One region of the Streptomyces sp. NEAU-YJ-81 genome, then DNA from elsewhere that is predicted to be linked to it. Evidence: predicted binding sites of a transcription regulator. Region 1 holds the regulator's gene; the other holds the start of a gene.
The links. The regulator HrcA, encoded in region 1, represses chaperone genes, less so after heat shock. The targets are predictions, from matches to a motif close to TTNGCACTCNGNNNNNCNGAGTGCNAA.
Positions count from the first base shown of each region.

Region 2: a site for HrcA is predicted at 2,921-2,947, ahead of groES (co-chaperone GroES). Genes of this name have one in related genera too.

Region 1 is NZ_JAGFNO010000003.1:186,648-197,993, forward strand. Features, by position in the region: gene lepA (translation elongation factor 4) at 1-756, shown strand, start outside; gene J5X86_RS09215 (long-chain fatty acid--CoA ligase) at 1,002-2,891, shown strand; gene J5X86_RS09220 (SpoIIE family protein phosphatase) at 3,077-5,176, shown strand; gene hemW (radical SAM family heme chaperone HemW) at 5,333-6,565, shown strand; gene J5X86_RS09230 (DUF3097 domain-containing protein) at 6,701-7,519, opposite strand; gene J5X86_RS09235 (MBL fold metallo-hydrolase) at 7,605-8,327, opposite strand; gene hrcA (heat-inducible transcriptional repressor HrcA) at 8,492-9,508, shown strand; gene dnaJ (molecular chaperone DnaJ) at 9,509-10,642, shown strand; gene J5X86_RS09250 (nitronate monooxygenase) at 10,829-11,346, shown strand, end outside.
Region 2 is NZ_JAGFNO010000002.1:168,883-180,228, forward strand. Features, by position in the region: gene J5X86_RS06330 (acyltransferase) at 1-296, opposite strand, end outside; gene J5X86_RS06335 (methyltransferase domain-containing protein) at 452-1,633, opposite strand; gene J5X86_RS51900 (polysaccharide deacetylase family protein) at 1,711-2,781, shown strand; gene groES (co-chaperone GroES) at 3,097-3,405, shown strand; gene groL (chaperonin GroEL) at 3,497-5,122, shown strand; gene J5X86_RS06355 (SDR family oxidoreductase) at 5,659-6,432, opposite strand; gene J5X86_RS06360 (MOSC domain-containing protein) at 6,516-7,184, opposite strand; gene J5X86_RS06365 (LysR family transcriptional regulator) at 7,265-8,173, shown strand; gene J5X86_RS06370 (WhiB family transcriptional regulator) at 8,244-8,558, opposite strand; gene J5X86_RS06375 (response regulator transcription factor) at 8,967-9,578, shown strand; gene J5X86_RS06380 (sigma-70 family RNA polymerase sigma factor) at 9,869-10,480, shown strand; gene guaB (IMP dehydrogenase) at 10,638-11,346, shown strand, end outside.

The sequences.
Region 1 (11,346 bases):
CTGGAGCGCGAATTCAATCTCGACCTGATCGCCACCGCACCCAATGTGGTCTATCGGGTGGAGATGGAGGACGGCAGCGAGCACACGGTGACCAACCCCAGCGAGTTCCCCGTGGGCAAGATCGACACGGTGCACGAGCCGGTCGTCCGGGGCACGATCCTCGCCCCGAGCGAGTTCATCGGCGCGATCATGGAGCTGTGCCAGAACCGCCGCGGGGTGCTGCTCGGCATGGACTACCTCTCCGAGGACCGGGTCGAGATCCGCTACACCCTGCCGCTGGCCGAGGTCGTCTTCGACTTCTTCGACCAGCTCAAGTCCAAGACCCGTGGCTATGCCTCGCTGGACTACGAGCCCACCGGTGAGCAGACCTCGGAGCTGGTCAAGGTCGACATCCTGCTGCACGGCGACAAGGTGGACGCGTTCTCGGCGATCACCCACAAGGACAAGGCGTACGCGTATGGCGTCCGGCTGGTCGCCAAGCTGCGCGAGCTCATCCCGCGGCAGAACTTCGAGGTGCCCATCCAGGCGGCCATCGGCTCCCGGGTCATCGCCCGTGAGACGGTCCGTGCCATCCGTAAGGACGTCCTCGCCAAGTGCTACGGCGGTGACATCTCCCGTAAGCGGAAGCTGCTGGAGAAGCAGAAGGAAGGCAAGAAGCGGATGAAGATGGTCGGCAACGTGGAGGTCCCGCAGGAGGCCTTCATCGCGGTGCTGTCCTCCGACTCCGACGGTAAGGACGCCAAGGCGAAGAAGTAGGAGCCGCCCTGGGCGGGCGCGGAGCCCTGGCGAAGGTGAGGGCGGAGCCCACGGAACGAGTGTGGTCAGCGGGCCTGGCGTGATGGATGCGCCGGGCCCGCTGTGTGCGGGGGAACCTCTTGGGCATCTCGTGAGAACAACGTGACGCTCACCCCTTACGCGGTAAGGATTCGACCCCTACCCTGATCACCACTCGAAGGTTACTCGCGAGTCACCAAGCAATGAGGCGGGCCCCGGAGGATGCCGTGACCGACACACAGATCTTGCTCGAGAACCGGCCGCCGTCCTTGGCGACGCACTTCCTCCAGCGCGTCGAGGCGACACCGGACGGGGAGGCGTACCGCTATCCGGTGCCTCCCGCCTCGGGCACCGGCCCCGACGACTGGCGGCCGCTGACCTGGCGGGAAAGCGCGGATCGGGTCTTCGCCATCGCCGCCGGGCTGATCGAACTGGGCATCCGCCCCGAGGAGCGGGTGGCGCTGGCCTCCTCGACCCGCGTCGAGTGGATCCTGGCCGACCTCGGCGTGCTGTGCGCGGGCGCGGCCACCACCACGGTCTACCCGACCACCAATGCCGACGAGACCTCCTTCATCCTCTCCGACTCCGGCAGCCGGGTGATGATCGCCGAGGACGCGACGCAGCTCGCCAAGGTGCGGGCGCAGCGCGATGAACTCCCCGAGCTGGCCCATGTGGTGGTGATCGAGGCCGGGGACGCGGTCCCCGCCGCGGACGACCCCGAGGGCTGGGTGCTCTCGCTCGCCGAGCTGGAGAAGCGGGGCGCGGCCCGTCTGGAGCGCGAGCCGGGCGCCGTGCGGGAGCGGATGGACGCCCTGCGCGGCGATCAGCTTGCGACGCTCATCTACACCTCCGGTACCACCGGGCGCCCCAAGGGCGTACGGCTGGCGCATGACTCCTGGTCGTACATGGCCATTGTGATCGGCACCCAGGACGGGCTGCTCTACCCCGACGATGTGCAGTACCTGTGGCTGCCGCTCGCGCATGTCTTCGGCAAGGTGCTGACGGCGGGGCAGATCTACGTCGGCCACACCACGGCGGTGGACGGCCGGGTCGACAAGATCATCGACAATCTGCCGGTGGTCCGGCCGACCTATATGTGTGCCGTGCCGCGGATCTTCGAGAAGGTCTACAACGGGGTGGCCCAGCGGGCGCGCGAGGGCGGCGGGGCCAAATACAAGATCTTCCAGTGGGCGGTCGAGGTCTCCCGGGATTACGCCAGGACCTCCCAGGACTCCTTCCGCCGCACCGGCACCGCCTCCGTGCCCTTCGCCCTCAAGGCCCAGCACGCGGTGGCCGACAAGCTGGTCTACGGCAAGCTGCGCGAGGCGTTCGGCGGCCGGCTGCGGGCCGCGGTGTCCGGTTCCGCCGCGCTCGCCCCCGACATCGGCTACTTCTTCGCGGGCGCCGGGATCAACATCCTGGAGGGCTACGGCCTGACCGAGTCCAGCGCCGCCAGCTTCCTCAACCCGGCGGACTACCGCACGGGCACGGTCGGCAAGGCGTTCCCCGGTCTGGAGGTGCGGTTCGCCGACGACGGCGAGGTGCTGCTGCGCGGACCCGGCATCATGCAGGGCTACCACGGGCTGCCGGAGCTGACCGAGCAGGTGCTGGAGTCCGACGGCTGGTTCCACACCGGAGACATCGGTGAGCTGTCCCCCGACGGCTATCTGAGGATCACCGACCGCAAGAAGGACCTGATCAAGACCTCGGGCGGCAAGTACGTCGCCCCGGCGGAGGTCGAGGGCCAGTTCAAGGCGGTGTGCCCGTTCGTCTCCAACATCCTGGTGCACGGCGCCGACCGCAACTACTGCACCGCGCTGATCGCCCTCGACGAGCCGACGATCATGAAGTGGGCGGCCGAGCACGGCCTCGGGGGCAAGTCCTACGCGGACGTCGTGGCCACCGATGAGGCACGGAAGCTGATCGAGAGCTACGTGCTCCGGCTCAACGAGGGGCTGCAGCGCTGGCAGACGATCAAGAAGTTCCGGCTGCTGCCGCGCGATCTCGACGTGGAACACGGGGAGTTGACGCCCAGTCTGAAGCTGAAGCGGCCGGTGGTCGAGCGTGAGTACAAGGCTCTGATCGAGGACATGTACGCGGGAACGCGGGAGGTTTAACGGGCAAGGATACGACCCCGCACCGGATTTCAGGTTGACCGGCCCGCCGGACACATGAATTTTCCCCTTATCGCGGTTCACTTGCGTAACCCGGTGCATATGAGGGCGGTCCGTCTGTCACTCTGTCCGTGCCGGATACGGTTACGGATACGGCGTTATGACGGAGCTTCTTCAGGAGCCGCACAGTGGGGACGTCATCTTCTGCCACTTCTGGTGGGTCGGTTGAGGGCGGTGGGGTTGTTCTGCCGGTCGGGGGTGGGGTTGGCCCCGTTCGTACCAGTGCCTCGGCACGCGTCAGCCTGCCCGGCACTCCGCTCGCGGCCTCGGCCGCCCGCCGGTTCGTCCGTGCCGCCCTCGCCGACTGGGCCGCGCTCGAGGTCCCGGCCGCCGACCGGGTCACCGACCGGGTCGCGGACGAGGCCATACTGCTGGTGAGCGAGCTGGTCACCAACGCGGTGGTGCATGCCGGCACCGCCGTCGAGGTGAGCTGTGCGCTCGATGTGTCGGACCGCGAGGGCGAACCGCCGTCCCTGGTCGTGGAGGTGACCGACCACCATCCCACCCGGGTGGTGCGCGGCGATCCGCCGGATGCGGACGAGGGGCCGGAGTACGCCGGTGGCCACGGGCTGCGGCTGGTGGCCGAGATCGCCGAGTCCTGGGGGACGACCTACCGGCGGGCGACCAAGTCGGTGTGGTTCCAGATGGCGGTGGCGCCCACGGGCTCGGCCGCCGCGGGGACGGGCGCCATGGGCTCGGGCTTCATGGACGCCGCGGCCGCCATGGACCCGGCGACCGCCACCGTGCCCGAGCCCGAGGGCGGGTTCGGGGCGGGGGCCGCCCGCGAGGGCCTGGGCTCCGTTCCTGAGGGCGCGGGAGTCGTCCGTGAAGGCCGTAAGGAGGCCGTCGAGATCGTCGCGCCCGCGCCGGGCCGCGCCCCCGTCCGTCTCGACCCCGACTGGATCCAGCGCGGCGCGCTCTCCTTCCTCGCCGAGGCGTCCGACCTGCTGGCCGGGCAGTTCGACGAGGACATGGTGACCTCGCTCGCCGGCCAGCTCCTGGTGCCCCGGCTCGCCGACTGGTGCGCGATCTGGCTCGACTCCACGAGCGGCCCGCCCCGGCTGGCCCGGGTCTGGCACGCCAGCGAGGGGCGCATCGAGGGCCTGCGGCGGGTGCTGGAGAAGGAGCCGCCCCAGGTGCCCGCCGCCGTCCGCGGCAGCGCCGTGGAGTGGCCCTGGCCGGCCGACCCCGCCGCGTACGGGCCCGGCGGCGCGGCCCTCGCCTGCCGGCTGGTCGCGGGCGGCCGCGCGCTCGGCACGCTGCTGCTGGGGCGCGCCGGACTGGTGCGGATGCCGGACGAGGCGATCGGCCTGGTCGAGGACTTCGCCCGCCGCGTCGCCCTGGCGCTCGCCTCCGCCCGCCGCTACACCCGGCAGGCGACCATCAGCCGGGTGCTGCAGCGCGGGCTGCTGCCGTCCGTGATCCCGCGCATCCCCGGCGTCGAGTCGGCGGTCGTGTACGAGCCGACCGGCGACATCTCGGCCGGGGGCGACTTCTACGACGTCTTCCCGGCCGGTGACGGCCGCTGGTGCTTCGTCCTGGGCGACGTCTGCGGAAACGGCCCGGAGGCGGCCGTGGTGACCGGCCTCGTCCGGCCCTGGCTGCGGTTGCTCGCCCGCGAGGGATACGGCGTGGGAGAGGTCCTGGACCGGCTCAACCAGCTCCTGGGCGAGGAGGCGGTGGAACAGGCGGTCGAGGGCGCCGCGGAGGCCGTGGCGGCCGGTGTGGAGGCCGTGGGAGGCCCCGCCGGGGTCGTGGAGCTGATGGACGGCGGCCTGGTCGGCACGGGGCTCCCGGCGGGCGGCGGGGTCGCGCGGTTCCTGTCGCTGCTGTACGGGGAGCTGGAGCCGCTGGGCGAGGGCCAGGGGGTGCGCTGCACGCTGGCCAGCGCGGGGCATCCGCTGCCGCTGGTGCTGCGGCCCGAAGGCGAGGTGCGGACCGTCGCGGCGCCGCAGATACTGCTGGGCGTTGTGGACGATGTGACGTACGAGAGTGAATCGTTCGATCTGGCGCCCGGGGAAACGCTGCTGTGTGTGACGGACGGGGTGACGGAGCACCGATCCGGCGACCGGCAGTTTGACGACGAGGACGGCCTGGCGGCGGCTTTCGCGCTGTGCGCGGGGCTGAGCGCGCGGGAGGTCGCGGAGCGGGTGCGGCAGGCGGTGGACGAGTTCGCGGCGGAGCCGCCGGACGACGACCTGGCGATGCTGGTCCTGAAGGTGGTCTAGGCCCCATCCGGCGAGGGCCGCTCCGGTGTGGCCCTGTCCGGCGAGGCCCGTCCGGCGACGATCCGCAGGACAGGCCCAGGCGGGCCCCGGGCCCCGGCCCCAGGGGCCCGCGCCTCGTGGTCCTGGGCGGCGCGGGCCGTGACGGACAATGGGGGCATGCCTTCCGTACTGCCAGATGGTGAGCCCATGCCCGAGGACGGCGCACTGCCCGCGACCGCTTTGGCGGGGGCGGAGCGGCGGCCGTTGGGGTTCTATCTACATGTGCCGTACTGCGCCACCCGCTGCGGCTACTGCGACTTCAACACCTACACCGCCAGTGAGCTGCGCGGCTCCGGCGGTGTGCTCGCCTCGCGGGACAACTACGCCGAGCAGGTCGTCGAGGAGGTGCGGCTGGCGCGGAAGGTGCTGGGCGACGACCCACGGCCCGTGGAGACCGTCTTTGTCGGCGGCGGGACCCCGACCCTGCTCGCCGCGGCGGATCTCGGGCGGATGCTCGGGGCGATCCGGGAGGAGTTCGGGCTGGCCGAGGGGGTCGAGGTCACGACCGAGGCGAATCCGGAGTCGGTCGATCCGCGCTATCTGGCGGAGCTGCGGGAGGCGGGGTTCAACCGGATCTCCTTCGGGATGCAGAGCGCCCGGCAGCACGTCCTGAAGGTGCTGGACCGTACGCATACCCCGGGGCGGCCGGAGGCGTGCGTGGCCGAGGCGCGGGCGGCCGGATTCGACCATGTGAACCTGGACCTGATCTACGGGACGCCGGGGGAGGGCGACGCGGACTGGCGGGCCTCCCTGGAGGCGGCGCTCGGGGCGGGGCCGGACCATGTGTCGGCGTATGCGCTGATCGTGGAGGAGGGCACCCAGCTGGCGCGGCGGATCCGGCGCGGCGAGGTCCCGATGACCGACGACGATGTGCACGCCGACCGCTATCTGATCGCCGAGGAGACCCTGTCGGCCGCCGGGTTCGCCTGGTACGAGGTCTCCAACTGGGCCACCTCGCCCGCCGGGCGCTGCCGGCACAACGAGCTGTACTGGCGCGGCGCCGACTGGTGGGGCGCCGGCCCCGGCGCGCACAGCCACGTGGGCGGCGTGCGGTGGTGGAACGTGAAGCACCCCGGGGCATATGCGCAGGCCCTGGGCGAGGGCAGGTCGCCCGGCGCGGGCCGGGAGCTGCTGACCGCCGAGGAGCGCCGGGTGGAGCGGATCCTGCTGGAGCTGCGGCTGGCCGAGGGCTGCCCGCTGGAGCTGCTGCGCCCGGCCGGGGCGGCGGCCGCGGCACGGGCGCTGGAGGACGGCCTGCTGGACCCGGAGCCGTACGGACGGGGGCAGGCCGTGCTCACGCTGCGCGGGCGGCTGCTGGCGGACGCGGTGGTGCGGGATCTGGTGGACTGACCGGGCACATCCCCGCCGGCGCGGGGACCACGACCTCCTGGGGAGTGTGGACGGGCTGATCGACGGAGCACCTCCGCGGTGGCGGAGCGAAGCGGCCGGCCCACCATCGTGTCAACGGGAGGACGTGGGCAGGGGTTACCGCCCTGCGGTTACGTGATCGATCAATTCCTCCACCCGCCCCAGGAGCTCCGGCTGGAGGTCCTTGTAGGAGTGGACCGAGGACAGGATCCGCTGCCAGGCGGCCCCGGTGTTCTCCGGCCAGCCCAGGGCGCGGCAGACGCCCTTCTTCCAGTCCTGGCCGTGCGGCACCGTCGGCCAGGCCGGGATGCCGACGGAGGACGGCTTCACGGCCTCCCAGATGTCGATATAGGGGTGGCCGAGGACCAGCACATGCTCGCCGGTGACCTGTGCGGCGATACGGGACTCCTTGGAGCCCGTCACCAGATGGTCGACCAGGACGCCGAGCCGGGCGTCCGGGCCGGGGGAGAAGTCATCGACGATGGCGGGCAGGTCGTCGACGCCCTCCAGGTACTCCACGACGACGCCCTCGATACGCAGATCGTCGCCCCAGACCCGCTCCACCAGCTCCGCGTCATGGCGCCCCTCGACATAGATGCGCCCCGCACGGGCGACCCTCGCGCGCGCTCCCGGAACGGCGATCGACCCCGAGGCCGTGCGCTGGGGCGCGCTGGGCGCCGCCGCGCGCGGGCGTACGAGGGTGACGACACGCCCCTCGAGCAGAAAACCGCGCGGCTCCATGGGGAAGACACGATGTTTGCCGAAGCGGTCCTCCAGAGTGACCGTGGGTCCCTCGGCGGTCTTCTCGCAGCGGATCACGGCGCCGCAGAAGCCGGTGGTGACCTCCTCCACGACGAGGTCCGGATCGGCGGGGACCTCGGGGGCGGGCCGCTGCCGCTTCCAGGGCGGGGTGAGGTCCGGGTCGTACTGTCGCATCCGGATGACGATAGCGCGCGACGACAGCCCACTCCTGTAGTGCGGACAACTAGGTGGACGCCTAGTTGGGCGGCTAGGTGGACGCCTAGAGAGACACGCCGAAGCGGGCCGCCAGTTCGTCGCGTTGGGCCCGGACGAACCCGGCGTCCACGACCGAGCCGTGCCCCGGGACGTACCGCGCGTCCGGGCCGCCGAGGGTGAGCAGCCGGTCGAGGGCGGCGGGCCAGCGGCCGGGGATCGCGTCGGGTCCGGCCTGCGGCGTGCCGGACTCCTCCGCCAGATCGCCGCAGAAGACCACCTCGGGCCGGCCGGGCACCAGAACGGCCAGGTCATGGGCGGTGTGGCCGGGCCCCACATTGGCCAGCAGCACCGGCCGGTCGCCCAGGTCGAGGGTGAGCTCCCCGGAGACCAGGTGGTGCGGGCCGACCAGATGGTCCACGGCCTCGGTGGCGGCGTCCCGGTCCACTCCGTGGCGGATCGCGTCCTCGCGCAGCGTCTCCCGCTCACGGCGCAGCAGCTCGTCCATGCCCGTGGCCCCGTACACCTCGCAGCCCGCGAAGGCGGCCGAGCCCAGGACGTGGTCGAAGTGCGGATGGGTGAGCGCGATCCGGGTGGGGCGGCGGCCGGTCAGCCGGGTGATCAGGGCGCGCAGCTCGGCCCCGGCGCGCAGGGTCGCGCCGGTGTCCACGACGAGGATGTCGGTCCGGCCGACGACCACGCCGACCGTCTCGTCCCACTCCGGCGACCGACGGCGGGCCACACCGGGTGCGAGCCGCTCCCAGCCTGCCTCTTCCCAACACGTCTCCATACCGCGACGCTAGCTCAACGGGGATGGGGGAGAGTTGCTGCCAGCGGCGGCTCTTGCCCATGCCACCGCACCCCGCCGTACACTGGCGAAGGGGGTCTGGCACTCGTGCCCGGTGAGTGCCAGGCGGACGACCTGATGAGACCGCTGGACTGGAGGTGCGCGGGGTGCTCAGCGAACGCAGACTCGAGGTGCTGCGTGCCATTGTCCAGGACTATGTGGGGACGGAGGAGCCGGTCGGCTCCAAGGCGCTCACCGAGCGGCACCGGCTGGGGGTCTCGCCGGCCACGGTGCGTAACGACATGGCCGCTCTGGAGGACGAGGGGTTCATCGCCCAGCCGCATACGAGCGCCGGGCGGATCCCCACGGACAAGGGCTATCGCCTCTTCGTGGACAAGCTGGCGGGAGTGAAGCCGCTGTCCAGCCCGGAGCGGCGGGCCATTCAGAACTTCCTGGACGGCGCGGTCGACCTCGATGACGTGGTGGGCCGCACGGTCCGGCTGCTGGCGCAGCTGACCCGGCAGGTGGCGGTGGTGCAGTATCCGTCGCTGACCCGTTCGACGGTGCGCCATGTGGAGCTGCTGCCGCTGGCCACGGCCCGGGTGATGCTGGTGCTGATCACGGACACCGGCCGGGTGGAGCAGCGCATGGTGGACTGCCCCACCCCGATCACCGAGGACTCGCTGGCCGATCTGCGCGCCCGGCTCAACAGCCGGGTCGTGGGTCGGCGTTTCGCGGATGTGCCGCAGTTGGTGCAGGATCTTCCGGAGTCCTTCGAACAGGAGGACCGGGGGACCGTCTCGATCGTGCTGTCGACCTTGCTCGAGACGCTTGTGGAGGAGACCGAGGAGCGGCTGATGATCGGCGGCACCGCGAACCTCACGCGTTTCGTGCATGATTTCCCCCTGACGATCCGGCCCGTCCTGGAGGCACTCGAGGAGCATGTCGTCCTCCTCAAGTTGCTGGGCGAGGCCAAGGACTCGGGTATGACCGTGCGGATCGGGCATGAGAATGCTCACGAGGGGCTCAACGCCACCTCGGTCGTCGCGGTCGGCTACGGTTCCGGCGACGAGGCGGTCGCCAAACTCGGCGTGGTCGGACCGACCCGCATGGACTACCCCGGAACGATGGGAGCGGTACGCGCAGTGGCACGTTACGTCGGACAGATCCTGGCGGAGTCGTAAGTGGCGACGGACTACTACGCAGTCCTGGGCGTGCCGCGTGATGCCTCGCAGGACCAGATCAAGAAGGCATTCCGCCGGCTCGCACGCGAGCTGCATCCGGATGTGAACCCGGATCCGAAGACCCAGGAGCGGTTCAAGGAGATCAACGCCGCTTACGAGGTCTTGTCGGACCCACAGAAGAAGCAGGTCTACGACCTGGGCGGGGACCCGATGTCCGGGGCGGGCGGCGGTGGTGCCGGCGGCTTCGGAGGGGGCTTCGGCAACTTCTCCGACATCATGGACGCGTTCTTCGGGACCGCCTCGCAGCGCGGTCCGCGCTCCAGGACCCGGCGCGGTCAGGACGCGATGATCCGGCTGGACGTGGAGCTCAGCGAGGCCGCGTTCGGGACCACCAAGGACATCCAGGTCGACACCGCGGTCGTCTGCACGACGTGCAGCGGCGAGGGCGCGGCGCCGGGCACCTCGGCGCAGACCTGTGACATGTGCCGTGGCCGCGGTGAGGTCTCCCAGGTGACGCGGTCCTTCCTGGGCCAGGTCATGACCTCGCGGCCGTGCCCCCAGTGCCAGGGCTTCGGCACCGTGGTGCCGACTCCGTGCCCGGAGTGCGCGGGCGACGGCCGGATCCGCTCGCGGCGCACCCTGACCGTGAAGATCCCCGCCGGTGTGGACAACGGCACCAGGATCCAGCTGGCCGGTGAGGGCGAGGTCGGACCGGGCGGCGGCCCGGCGGGCGACCTGTATGTGGAGATCCACGAGGTCCCGCACCCGGTCTTCCAGCGGCGCGGTGACGATATGCACTGCACGGTGACCATCCCGATGACGGCGGCGTCGCTGGGCACCAAGGTGCCGCTGGAGACGCTGGACGGCATGGAGGAGGTCGACATCCGGCCCGGCACCCAGTCCGGCCAGTCGATCCCGCTGCACCAGCGCGGCGTCACCCATCTGCGGGGCGGCGGCCGGGGCGATCTGATCGTGCATGTCGAGGTGACCACCCCGACCAAGCTCGACCCGGAGCAGGAGGAGCTGCTGCGGCGGCTGTCGAAGCTGCGTGGCGAGGAGCGCCCGATCGGCGAATTCAAACCGGGGCAGCAAGGGCTGTTCTCGCGTTTGAAGGATGCGTTCAACGGGCGTTAGGCGCTCCGGCCGGGGGTACGGGGGTTGTCCCCCGGGGGAGTGCGGTAAGCCGGGGCAGCAAGGGCTGTTCTCGCGCTTGAAGGATGCGTTCAACGGACGGTAGGCGCTTACGGGCCGCGATACGGCCCGTAAGGGCGCCGCTGATCCGGTGGTGAGCCCGTGTGGAGGGCATGGCACGATGTGGCCATGTCCTCCGCGCTGACCGATCTTTACCGGTACCCGATCGTGCAGGCGCCGATGGCGGGTGGAGCCTCCTGCCCGCAGCTCGCCGCCACTGTCTCCGAGGCCGGTGGCCTCGGTTTCCTCGCTGCCGGCTACAAGACGCCGGAAGCGATGTATGAGGAGATCAAACAGCTGCGAGGGCTGACCGGCCGGCACTTCGGTGTCAATCTGTTCATGCCGCAGCCGTCCAACGCCGACACGGCCGCCGTCGGGGCTTACCGGGCGCGGCTCACGGGCGAGGCGGCCTGGTACGAGACTCCGCTGGGCGACCCGCACGCGGGCTCGGACGACGCGTACGACGCCAAGCTCGCCGTACTCCTCGACAACCCGGTTCCGGTCGTCTCGTTCACCTTCGGCTGCCCGACCCGCGCGGTCCTCGACGCCTTCGCCAAGGCAGGCACCCGCACGATCGTGACCGTGACCTCGCCCGTCGAGGCGCAGACCGCCCAGTGGGCGGGCGCCGACGCCGTCTGTGTGCAGGG
Region 2 (11,346 bases), on a different contig from region 1:
TCGGATGCGTATGCCTCGACGAAGCGCACACCGCCGTCGTCGCAGAGCACACTGAGGCCGCCGTCGGGATCCCTCTTCATGCGGCCGGAAAGGATCGGGAAGTTGCGCAATGTCCTGGCGAGGGAGGCGCGGAGCGCCTCGCCGTCGAGCGTCTCCCGGTAGAAAAAGGCGCGCGGTGTATAGATCGGACCGATGAGCATGTCGTAGACGCTCAGCCGCATGCGGTCACCGTTCGCTTCTCCGGCGCGCACGGTGAACGTTCGCTTGGCGCCGCTCTCGGTGGCGGATGCCGTCATACTCACACGCTCTTTCGTCGGGACCGAACACGCTGTCGCGTCGACGCGTTGACCCTAACTCTCCGGTCGCGAGCGGCCTCATGAACTGGAGCCGGGTTTAGGGAAATTCCGCAACTTCCGTCCGGCCTCGATCTTTCTCGGCGGTCGTGGCCGTGTTAGGCCGGGTGCCCCAGGAGCATCGTGGGGGAGCCCTTCGAGCGCGTCAGCACGATGGTGCAGGCGTTCCCGCCCTCGAGCCGGAGCTTCTTGCGGAGCTGCTCCGGCTCGACCGCCGAACCGCGCTTCTTGATGGTGGCGATGCCGACCTCCCGCTCCCGCAGCAGCGCCTTGAGCCTCTTCAGGTTGAACGGCAGCACATCCGTGATCTCGTACGCGGTGGCGAACGGCGTCGGGCGCAGCTCGTCCGTCGTGATGTAGGCGATGGTCGGGTCGATCAGCCGGCCGCCGACGCGGGCCGCGACATCGGCGACGAGATGGGCGCGGATGACGGCCCCGTCCGGCTCGTAGAGCCAGCGGCCGACCGGGCCGGGCTCGGGGGCGGGAAGGTGCGGGGTGCCGACGAGGGAGTGGGCGCTCGGCAGAAGGGTGGCGCGGCGCAGCCCGGGGCGGGCGGTGCCGAACCACAGGACGGCCTCCTTCACCTGGCCGTGGTCCGAGATCCACTCGGCCTCCGCGTCCTCGGGGACCGCCTCGTGCGGCACGCCGGGGGCGATCTTGAGGGCGGCGCGCGGGGTGGTGCGGGCGGCCTCGATGGCCCAGGAGAGGGGCGGGGAGTACGCCTCGGGGTCGAAGACGCGGCCCCGGCCGCCGCGCCGGGCCGGGTCGACGAAGACCGCGTCGAAGGGCCGGGTGTCGATGTCGGCGACATCGGCGCAGCGGATCTCGATGAGTTCGGCCAGGCCGAGCGCCTGGGCGTTGGCGCGGGCGACGGCGCAGGTCAGCGGGTCGCGGTCGACGGCGAGTACGGAGATCCCGGTGCGGGCGAGCGCGATCGCGTCGCCGCCGATGCCGCAGCACAGATCGGCCATGCGGCGGACGCCGAACTCCGCGAAGCGGGCGGCGCGGTACGCGGCGACGGAGGTGCGGGTGGACTGCTCGACGCCGTTCGGCGTGAAGTACATGCGGTGCGCGTCCTCGGGGCCGAATTTGGCCACCGCCCGCTGCCGCAGCGTGGCCTGGGTCAGGGCCGCCGAGACCAGCGCCGGGGGGTGGTCCCGGCGCAGCCGCGTCGCGGTGGCGAGCTCCTTCGCCGGGTCGTAGTCGCGGAGCCCGGAGAGCAGCGCCTGCCCCTCGTCGCCGAGCAGTGAGTCGAAGGCGTCAACGTCCACATGGCCCATTCTCCCCGCTCCCGCGAGCGCATTCGCCCGCGTAGGGCGCGCAGATGCACGCCCCTGGACCGAAGATCACTTATGTGATGATGATCAAGACTGGTTTTCCTCGCTGTCTGGTTCTCGTCGGCGCGGCAGCCGTGCTCACGGCCTGCGGATCCCTCGGCGCCGCCACCGAGCCGCACACCGGCTCCCGTCACGGCGCTCCCATGCCGCCGGCCTCCCTCGCCTCCCGGCTGGACGACCCGCCGTCGCCCTCGCAGCCGCCGTCCGGACGGGAGCCGGAGCGGCGGCCTCCGGCGTCGTCCGGGCCGGGGTACGAGGGGTACGAGGGTGAGGCCCGGGACGGCGCGTTCCCGGACGTGCCGCCGCGCTCCGGTGACGCCTCGGCGTCCGCCGCGCCCCCGGCCGCGGGGCCGTCCGGCACGGGCTCCGCGCTGCCGCGCTCGGCCCTGGTGGGCGCCTCCGACGCCTACCGCCGCTGGGGGCTGGACCGGCCGCTGGAGCGGCCTCCGGCCCCGCCCGCCGTCAAGCCCGCGCTCGGCCGGTCGGGGCCGCAAGCGTGGGGGCTGCCGCCGATCGTGCGGCAGGTGCCGACCGACCAGCGGGTGGTCTTCGTGACGATCGACGACGGGATCGAGAAGGATCCGCGCTTCGTGGAGCAGGCCCGCGAGCTCGGGCTGCCGTTCACCGCGTTCCTTACCGACAACGTGATCGGGGACCACTACGACTACTTCGACCAGCTACGCCGGCTCGGCAATCCCATGGAGAACCACACCCTCACCCACCCCAGCCTGGCCGGTATGGCCTACGACGACCAGGTGCGGGAGATCTGCGGTCAGCGGGACATCCTGTGGAACCGCTTCGGTCAACAGCCGCGCCTCTTCCGTCCCCCTTTCGGGGAGTACGACGAGACGACGCTGCGGGCGGCGGGCTTCTGCGGCGCGCAGACCGTGGTGCTGTGGCGCGCCGAGATGGAGACCCACGGGCTGGCCTACCGCTCCGGCGACCATCTGCTGCCGGGGGACATCATCCTCGCGCACTTCCGGGGGCCGGAGCAGCTTGAGGGGCAGTCGATGACCGACATGATCACGGGGCTGGTGCGGGCGATCCAGGCCCAGGGGTTCACGATCGGGCGGCTGGAGGACTATGTGTGACGGCGCCCGGGGGGAGGGGCTGCGCAGACGGCCTGGGGCTCTGGAGCGGGGTGGGGCCGCGCGGAGTGCCCGCGGCCCTGGAGCGTGGCGGCCGTAAGGCGGTGATGAGGTGGCGAGCGGGGGCCCGCCACCACGTCGCTTGGCACTCTAGTTGACTGAGTGCTAACCGCGTCATAATGTCGAGGCTGGCACTCGGGACCGATGAGTGCCAAGAGATACAGCGACGGGCAGGTCCGGCACCCGCGACGACGGATCCACCTGGTCGCCACCTCAGACAGTTGACCCCGTGAGATCTCCGAAGGGGGAGGTCGGATCGTGACGACCACCAGCTCCAAGGTTGCCATCAAGCCGCTCGAGGACCGCATTGTGGTCCAGCCGCTCGACGCCGAACAGACCACGGCCTCAGGCCTGGTCATTCCGGACACCGCCAAGGAAAAGCCCCAGGAGGGCGTCGTCCTGGCCGTGGGCCCGGGCCGCTTCGAGGACGGCAAGCGCCTTCCGCTCGACGTCTCCGTCGGTGACGTCGTGCTCTACAGCAAGTACGGCGGCACCGAGGTGAAGTACAGCGGCGAGGAGTACCTCGTCCTCTCGGCTCGCGACGTCCTCGCGATCGTCGAGAAGTAATCACCGAAGTTTTGCCTATGAGCCGTGCCCCGGTGCCCGCGTCTGAAACCGGGGTCGGGGCGCGGTTCGTTTGAGAGGACATACGCAACTCATGGCGAAGATCCTGAAGTTCGACGAGGACGCCCGTCGCGCCCTCGAGCGCGGCGTCAACAAGCTTGCGGACACCGTCAAGGTGACGATCGGCCCCCGTGGCCGCAACGTCGTCATCGACAAGAAGTTCGGTGCTCCGACCATCACCAACGACGGTGTCACGATCGCCCGCGAGGTCGAGGTCGAGGACCCGTACGAGAACCTGGGCGCCCAGCTCGTCAAGGAGGTGGCGACCAAGACCAACGACATCGCGGGTGACGGCACCACCACCGCGACCGTGCTGGCCCAGGCCCTGGTCCGCGAGGGCCTGAAGAACGTGGCCGCGGGCGCCTCCCCGGCCGCCCTCAAGAAGGGCATCGACGCGGCGGTCAAGGCCGTCTCGGACGACCTGCTGGCCACCGCCCGCCCGATCGACGAGAAGTCCGACATCGCCGCCGTGGCCGCGCTGTCCGCGCAGGACAAGCAGGTCGGCGAGCTGATCGCCGAGGCGATGGACAAGGTCGGCAAGGACGGTGTCATCACCGTCGAGGAGTCCAACACCTTCGGTCTGGAGCTCGACTTCACCGAGGGCATGGCCTTCGACAAGGGCTACCTCTCGCCGTACATGGTCACCGACCAGGAGCGGATGGAGGCCGTCCTCGAGGACCCGTACATCCTGATCCACCAGGGCAAGATCGCCTCGATCCAGGACCTGCTGCCGCTCCTGGAGAAGATCATCCAGGCCAACGCCAGCAAGCCGCTGCTGATCATCGCCGAGGACGTGGAGGGCGAGGCCCTCTCGACCCTCGTCGTCAACAAGATCCGCGGCACCTTCAACGCCGTCGCGGTGAAGGCCCCGGGCTTCGGTGACCGCCGTAAGGCCATGCTCGGCGACATCGCCACCCTTACGGGCGGCACCGTCATCGCCGAAGAGGTCGGCCTCAAGCTCGACCAGGTCGGTCTGGACGTGCTGGGCACCGCCCGCCGCGTGACCGTCACCAAGGACGACACCACGATCGTCGACGGTGGCGGCAAGAGCGACGAGGTCACCGGCCGCGTCAACCAGATCAAGGCCGAGATCGAGGCCACGGACTCCGACTGGGACCGCGAGAAGCTGCAGGAGCGGCTCGCGAAGCTGGCCGGCGGCGTGTGCGTGATCCGCGTGGGCGCGGCCACCGAGGTCGAGCTCAAGGAGAAGAAGCACCGCCTGGAGGACGCCATCTCCGCGACCCGCGCCGCGGTCGAGGAGGGCATCGTCTCCGGTGGTGGCTCCGCGCTGGTCCACGCCGCGAAGGTGCTGGAGAACAGCCTGGGCCTGGAGGGCGACGAGGCCACCGGTGTCGCGGTCGTCCGCCGCGCCGTGGTCGAGCCGCTGCGCTGGATCGCCGAGAACGCCGGTCTCGAGGGCTACGTCATCACCTCGAAGGTCGCCGAGCTCGAGAAGGGCTACGGCTACAACGCGGCCACCGAGGAGTACGGCGACCTGGTGAAGGCCGGCGTCATCGACCCGGTCAAGGTCACCCGCTCCGCGCTGGAGAACGCGGCGTCGATCGCCTCGCTGCTGCTCACCACCGAGACGCTCGTGGTTGAGAAGCCGGCCGAGGAAGAGGCTGACGCCGGGGGCCACGGTCACGGTCACGCGCACTGACGCACTTGCGTTTGCACGTTGCTGCTGTGCGAAGGCGCGGCCGCCCTGGGGGCGGCCGCGCCTTCGTTGTTTGTCCCGCGGCGGGTGAGGGTTCCGCTGGGTGCGGGTGTGTGGGGGGTGCGCCTGCTGTTTGTGGTGGGTGCCGGGGGCGGGGCCTCCGGTGCGGTGCCCTGGACCGCATATTTACGGCGCCGGTGCCCGGGAGCGTGGAGTGGGCCGGAGATTGGCGCCACAAATATGCGAAAGCGTCCAGGACACCACCCCTGCGACCCCGCCCCCTCCCGTCTCGTCGGCGGCTCCCCGCCGGTGGCACCGGGCGCCTGTCCGTCCCGCGTTCGTGATTTCAGCCCCTCCGGCGTTTGAGGAGCGGGGTTCGGGGCGGAGCCCCGGCGGGGGCGAGGGGCGGAGCCCCTCGTTTCGGGAAGGGGCGGGGTGGGGGACTTTCCGCCGGAGGCGCCCACGGTCCGCACTCGGTGTTCGGCCCCGGGGCCGGGTGTTGCGTGGGTGCGGCCCCGGGCCGGGCAATCCCGGGAGGGCTATGCCTTCGCCGGGGGCCGGCCGACCTTGGAGGAGAGGGTGGAGAGGGCCGAGCGCGGGGCCAGCTTCGCCAGGCTTGTCATCGCCTTGTAGCGCGGGTCCGGGATGGACAGTGACTTGCCCCGGGCGAAATCCTTCAGGGCCGCCGTGACCAGCCGGTCCGCGTCCAGCCACATCCAGCTCGGCACGCTCTCCCGCTTGATTCCCGCTCGCGCGTGGAACTCCGTACGGACGAACCCCGGGCACAGCGCCATCAGCCGTACGCCCGCGCTCGCCAGGTCCTTTGCCGCGCCCTGTGTGAACTGCACGACCCACGCCTTGCTCGCCCCGTAGGTGCCGCGCGGGAAGAAGGCCGCGATCGAGGCCACGTTGATCACCCCGCCGCGCCCGCGGCCGCGCATCGTTTCGGCGCCCGCGCTGGTCAGTCGCAGCACCGCCTCGCAGTGCAGCTTCAACATCCGCAGCTCATCGGTGATCGGCACCTCCAGATAGCGGTCGCGGTTGCCGAAACCGGCGTTGTTGACGAGCAGATCGACCGGGTGGGTGCGGTCCCTGAGGCGGGTCTCGACCGCGGCGATCCCGTCATCCTCGGACAGGTCCGCCACCAGCACGTCGGCCTCCACGCCGTGCCGGTCGTGCAGATCCGCCGCCTGCTCCCGCAGCCGCTTCTCGTCGCGTGCGACGAGCACCAGATTGTGCCCGTCGGCGGCGAGCCGGCCCGCGAAGGCGGCCCCGATGCCCGCGGTGGTTCCGGTAATCAATGCAGTCGTCATACGCGCACGTTATCGGCCGCGGCAGGCCCCGGCGGACCGCCGAGCGGGACCGTGAGCGATCTGGGCCGGAATGAACACTTCCGTCAGCTGGACCGGTACTTGAGGGCGGCCTCCCGCGCCTCCGGATGGAGTGCGTCGCCCGCCACCAGCACCCTCGGCAGCAGTTCCCGCTCCGTGGTCTCGGCGCGGAAGAGGAAGGCGACCGTCACCTCGTGGTCGGGCCGGTGCACGATCTCGACGGGGTCGCCCGAGCGGACCTCGCCGGGTTCGAGCACCCGCAGATACGCCCCGGGGACGGCGGCCTGGGTGAACCGCTTGACCCATCCCCGCTCGCCCAGCCACCCCGCGAACGTACGGCAGGGGATGCGCGGTGAGGTCACCTCCAGGAGCAGCTCGCTCCCCACCCGCCAGCGCTCGCCGATGAGGGCGCCGCTGACGTCGATGCCGCTGGTGGTGAGGTTCTCACCGAAGACGCCGTTGGCCAGCTCGCGGCCCAGCTCCTGTTCCCAGACGTCGAGGTCCTCGCGGGCGTAGGCGTAGACGGCCTGGTCGTCGCCGCCGTGGTGGCGGGTGTCGCAGACCGCGTCACCGGACAGACCGCTGCCACCCTGGCCCTTCGGCCCCGGGGCCGCGACCCGTACCGGGCGCTCGACGGGACGCTTGTCGATACCGGTGCCGGTGGGGCAGTCGCTGTAGTCGGTCGGCGTCGCGCGGCCCAGATTCACCGTGAGAACGGCTGGAGTTTGCAGCATGACCGCACGGTAGGGCAGGGCGGTCAAAGCGTCGACGTAATATCCCGGCCCATTCCCAAGGGTCGCTTATGCTCGGAGGCATGATCGAGGCCCGCCATCTCAGGGTGCTGCGCGCGGTGGCCGCCACCGGTTCCTTCTCCGCCGCCGCCCGCGAGCTGGGCTGCACCCAGCCTGCCGTCAGCCAGCAGATGAAGGCCCTGGAGGGCGCCGCGGGCACCCCGTTGCTGATCCGCAGCGGGCGGGAGATGCGGCTGACCGAGGCGGGCCGGGCGCTGGTGCGGCATGCCGCCGGGATCCTGGCCGGGCTGACCGCCGCCGAGGAGGAGGTCGCGGCGATCGCCGGGCTGCGGGCGGGCCGGGTGCGGCTGGTGTCCTTCCCCAGCGGCAGCTCGACCCTGGTGCCCATGGCGCTCGCCGAGATGCGCGCGGCGCACCCGGGGACCCGGGTCTCGCTGGTGGAGGCCGAGCCGCCGGGCTCGGTGGAGATGCTGCGCGCGGGCGACTGCGAGATCGCGCTGGCCTTCCGGTATCCGCAGATGAGCGAGGAGGCTTCGGGCGGTGCCGAGTGGGACGACCTGGTCCTGCGGCCGCTGCTGAACGACCGGCTGGTGGGCGTGGTGCCGGAGGGGCACAAGCTCGCGGGCGCCGGGGCGGTGGGGATCGCCGAGCTGGCCGGGGAGCCGTGGATCGCGGGCTGTCCGCGCTGCCGGGGGCATCTGGTGGAGGTGTGCGAATCCGAGGGGTTCACGCCGCGGATCGACTTCGCGACGGACGACTATCCGACGGTCGTCGGCCTGGTCGGGGCCGGGCTGGGGGTCGCGGTGCTGCCCGAGCTGGCGCTGGAGTCCGTACGGGCCAAGGGCGCCACGACGCTGGAGGTGGAACCTGCGGTGCGCCGGGAAGTGGTGGCGCTGACCCTGCCCGACCTCGCCCGCGTCCCGGCGGTGGCGGCGACGCTGGACCGGCTGCAGCAGGCGGCCCACAGGTGAGCGGCGGGCGTTCGCGCACCGGGTGGTGGCAGAAGGAACGTTTCTTCGATTGGCTGCGACCGGGCTCCGATCAGGCTCCGGGGGCCCCGGTGCCGGCGACCGCTCGGTGGCGTGCCCGCCCCATGAGCTCCTCGCGCTCGTCCTCGGTCAGTCCGCCCCACACTCCGTAAGGCTCGCGTACGGCGAGGGCGTGCGCGGCGCACTGCGCTCGTACCGGGCAGCGCATGCACACCTCTTTCGCCGACATCTCGCGTGCGCTGCGGGCAGCGCCGCGCTCCCCCTCCGGGTGGAAGAAGAGCGAGCTGTCGACCCCGCGACACGCGGCCAGGAGCTGCCAGTCCCACAGGTCGGCATTCGGGCCGGGAAGACGGGAGAAATCTGCCATTGCCTTATCTCCTCGATGCGATCGGCTGCGGACGCTGCGTCCCGGGTCGTACACCTACGGTGTAAGTAGATGTAAATATGACTCATTGCGAATCTAGCCACACAGACCACCAAATTGGAAGCAAGGTCGCCAAATGCCACCGAAGGGACTGCCTCGGGGGCTGCCCTATGGGGGAGACGCGAAGGGCGCGACCTGTGCGACGAAGCTGCTCCGTGTCCGCGCCCTCACGTAGAGTGTCGAAGGTGGCCGCCGAACCCCGTAACTCTTTCGGGTGACCGTCGTTGAGAGTGCGGAGGCGGTTGATGGGTAAAGCTCTCGGACAGATATCCGGGGCTGTCAATCGCTCAGGTGACGATATGTACCAGCCTGGAGGCTCAAGGTGACGCGCATCAGCTGCGGAGGACGGCCATGACATCCGTCCTCGTCTGCGACGACTCCCCGCTTGCCCGAGAGGCGCTGCGCCGTGCGGTGGCGACCGTGCCCGGCGTCGAGCGTGTGACGACGGCAGCCAACGGCGAGGAAGTCCTCCGCCGCTGGGGCGCCGACCGCTCGGATCTGATTCTGATGGACGTACGGATGCCCGGTCTCGGCGGAGTCGAGACCGTGCGGCGGCTGCTCTCCGCCGACCCGGGCGCCCGGATCATCATGCTCACGGTCGCCGAGGACCTCGACGGCGTCGCGCTGGCCGTGGCCGCCGGCGCCCGTGGCTATCTGCACAAGGACGCCTCGCGCGCCGAGCTGCGTGCCACCGTGACACAGGCGCTCGCCGACCCCACCTGGCGGCTGGCCCCGCGCCGGCTGCGCTCGGCCGAGATGGGCGCCGCGCCCACCCTCACCGCGCGGGAGATCCAGGTGCTCGAGGGCATGAGCCACGGCCGCTCCAATGCGGAGATCGGCCGTGAGCTGTTCCTGTCCGAGGACACGGTCAAGACGCACGCACGCCGGCTGTTCAAGAAGCTCGGCGCGTCCGACCGGGCCCATGCGGTGGCCCTCGGGTTCCGCTGGGGTCTGGTCCGCTGACTCGGCCACGACCGTTCTGACGTGCTGCGCAGCGGGGGCGCTATGGTCCCCGCCCGCCGGGTGGCGGGCGGGGCGAGAGCGTGCGCGGCGGGCCCTGTCGCGGTGGCCTGTACCAGTTCCCCGCGCTATGCCGCATCCTTGAAGGTGTGGAGTTCCTCGGGGACGAGTCGGTCGGGCGTGAGGGGAGAGCGCAGGACGTGACGACAGCCGGCGCACCTGCTCATAACGCTTCAGCGCACAACTACGGACGCGGTGCCACGGAGCCACCGGGCCCGAGGCACCATGGATGGATGCCGCGCGACGACGAGAACCCAGGAGCCGCCAAGGGCGCTCCCGGGGGCACGGGGCCGATCGGCGCCCTCGTCGGGCGCGCCGTCGAAGGGGACGAGCAGGCCACTCATGACCTGCTGGCCCTGGTCCATCCGCTGGCCCTGCGGTATTGCCGCACGAGGCTGTCCCGACTTCCGGGTGATGCCCGCCACTTCGTGGACGACCTCGCGCAGGAGGTCTGTCTCGCGGTGCTGTGCGCGCTGCCGCGCTACCGCGACACCGGAAAGCCCTTCGAGGCGTTCGTCGTGGCCATCGCCTCCCACAAGGTCGCCGATCTGCAGCGGGCCGCCATGCGCCACCCGGGCTCCACGGCCGTCCCCTCGGACGAGATGCCGGAGCAGCCGGACGATTCGCTGGGGCCCGAGGAGCGGGCGCTGCTCAGCAGCGACGCGGAATGGGCCAAGAAGCTCCTGGCCAACCTTCCGGAGAACCAGCGCGAGCTGGTGCTGCTGAGGGTCGCGGTCGGGCTGACGGCGGAGGAGACCGGGCAGATGCTCGGCATGTCCCCCGGAGCGGTGCGGGTCGCCCAGCACCGGGCCCTGAGCAGGCTGCGCGCGCTCGCCGAGCAGTGAGCCGAGGGCCTGCCGGTCCGCGGTCGCGCTCGTTACCTCGTTGTGCCTTCCGTATTTAGCAGCTCACTGAGAAGTTATCCACAGGGCGGAATGAGGCACTCGGGGAGCCCGTTAGCATGGGAGTCCGCGCTGGGGCAAGACCATTTGGAAGGGTGTCATGACTGACAACGTCGACGGAGTGCCTGAGAAGTTCGCCATGCTCGGGCTGACGTACGACGACGTGCTGCTGCTGCCGGGCGCCTCCGAGGTGCTGCCGAACGCGGTCGACACCTCGTCCAGGGTCTCTCGGAATGTCCGGGTGAATGTGCCCCTGCTGTCCGCCGCCATGGACAAGGTCACCGAGTCCCGGATGGCCATCGCCATGGCCCGGCAGGGCGGGGTGGGCGTGCTCCACCGCAATCTGTCCATCGAGGACCAGGCCAACCAGGTCGACCTCGTCAAGCGCTCCGAATCCGGCATGGTCACCGACCCGATCACGGTCCGGCCGGACGCCACGCTGCACGAGGCGGACGCGCTGTGCGCGAAGTTCCGCATCAGCGGTGTGCCGGTCACGGACGCGGTGGGCAAGCTGCTCGGCATCGTCACCAACCGTGACATGGCCTTCGAGGTCGACCGGGGCCGCCAGGTCCGCGAGGTCATGACCCCGATGCCGCTGGTCACCGGCAAGGTGGGGATCTCCGGCGAGGACGCGATGCAGCTGCTGCGCCGCCACAAGATCGAGAAGCTGCCGCTGGTCGATGACGCGGGCCTACTCAAGGGCCTGATCACGGTCAAGGACTTCGTGAAGGCCGAGAAGTATCCCCACGCGGCGAAGGACGCGGGCGGCCGGCTGGTCGTGGGCGCCGCCGTCGGCGTCGGCGACGAGG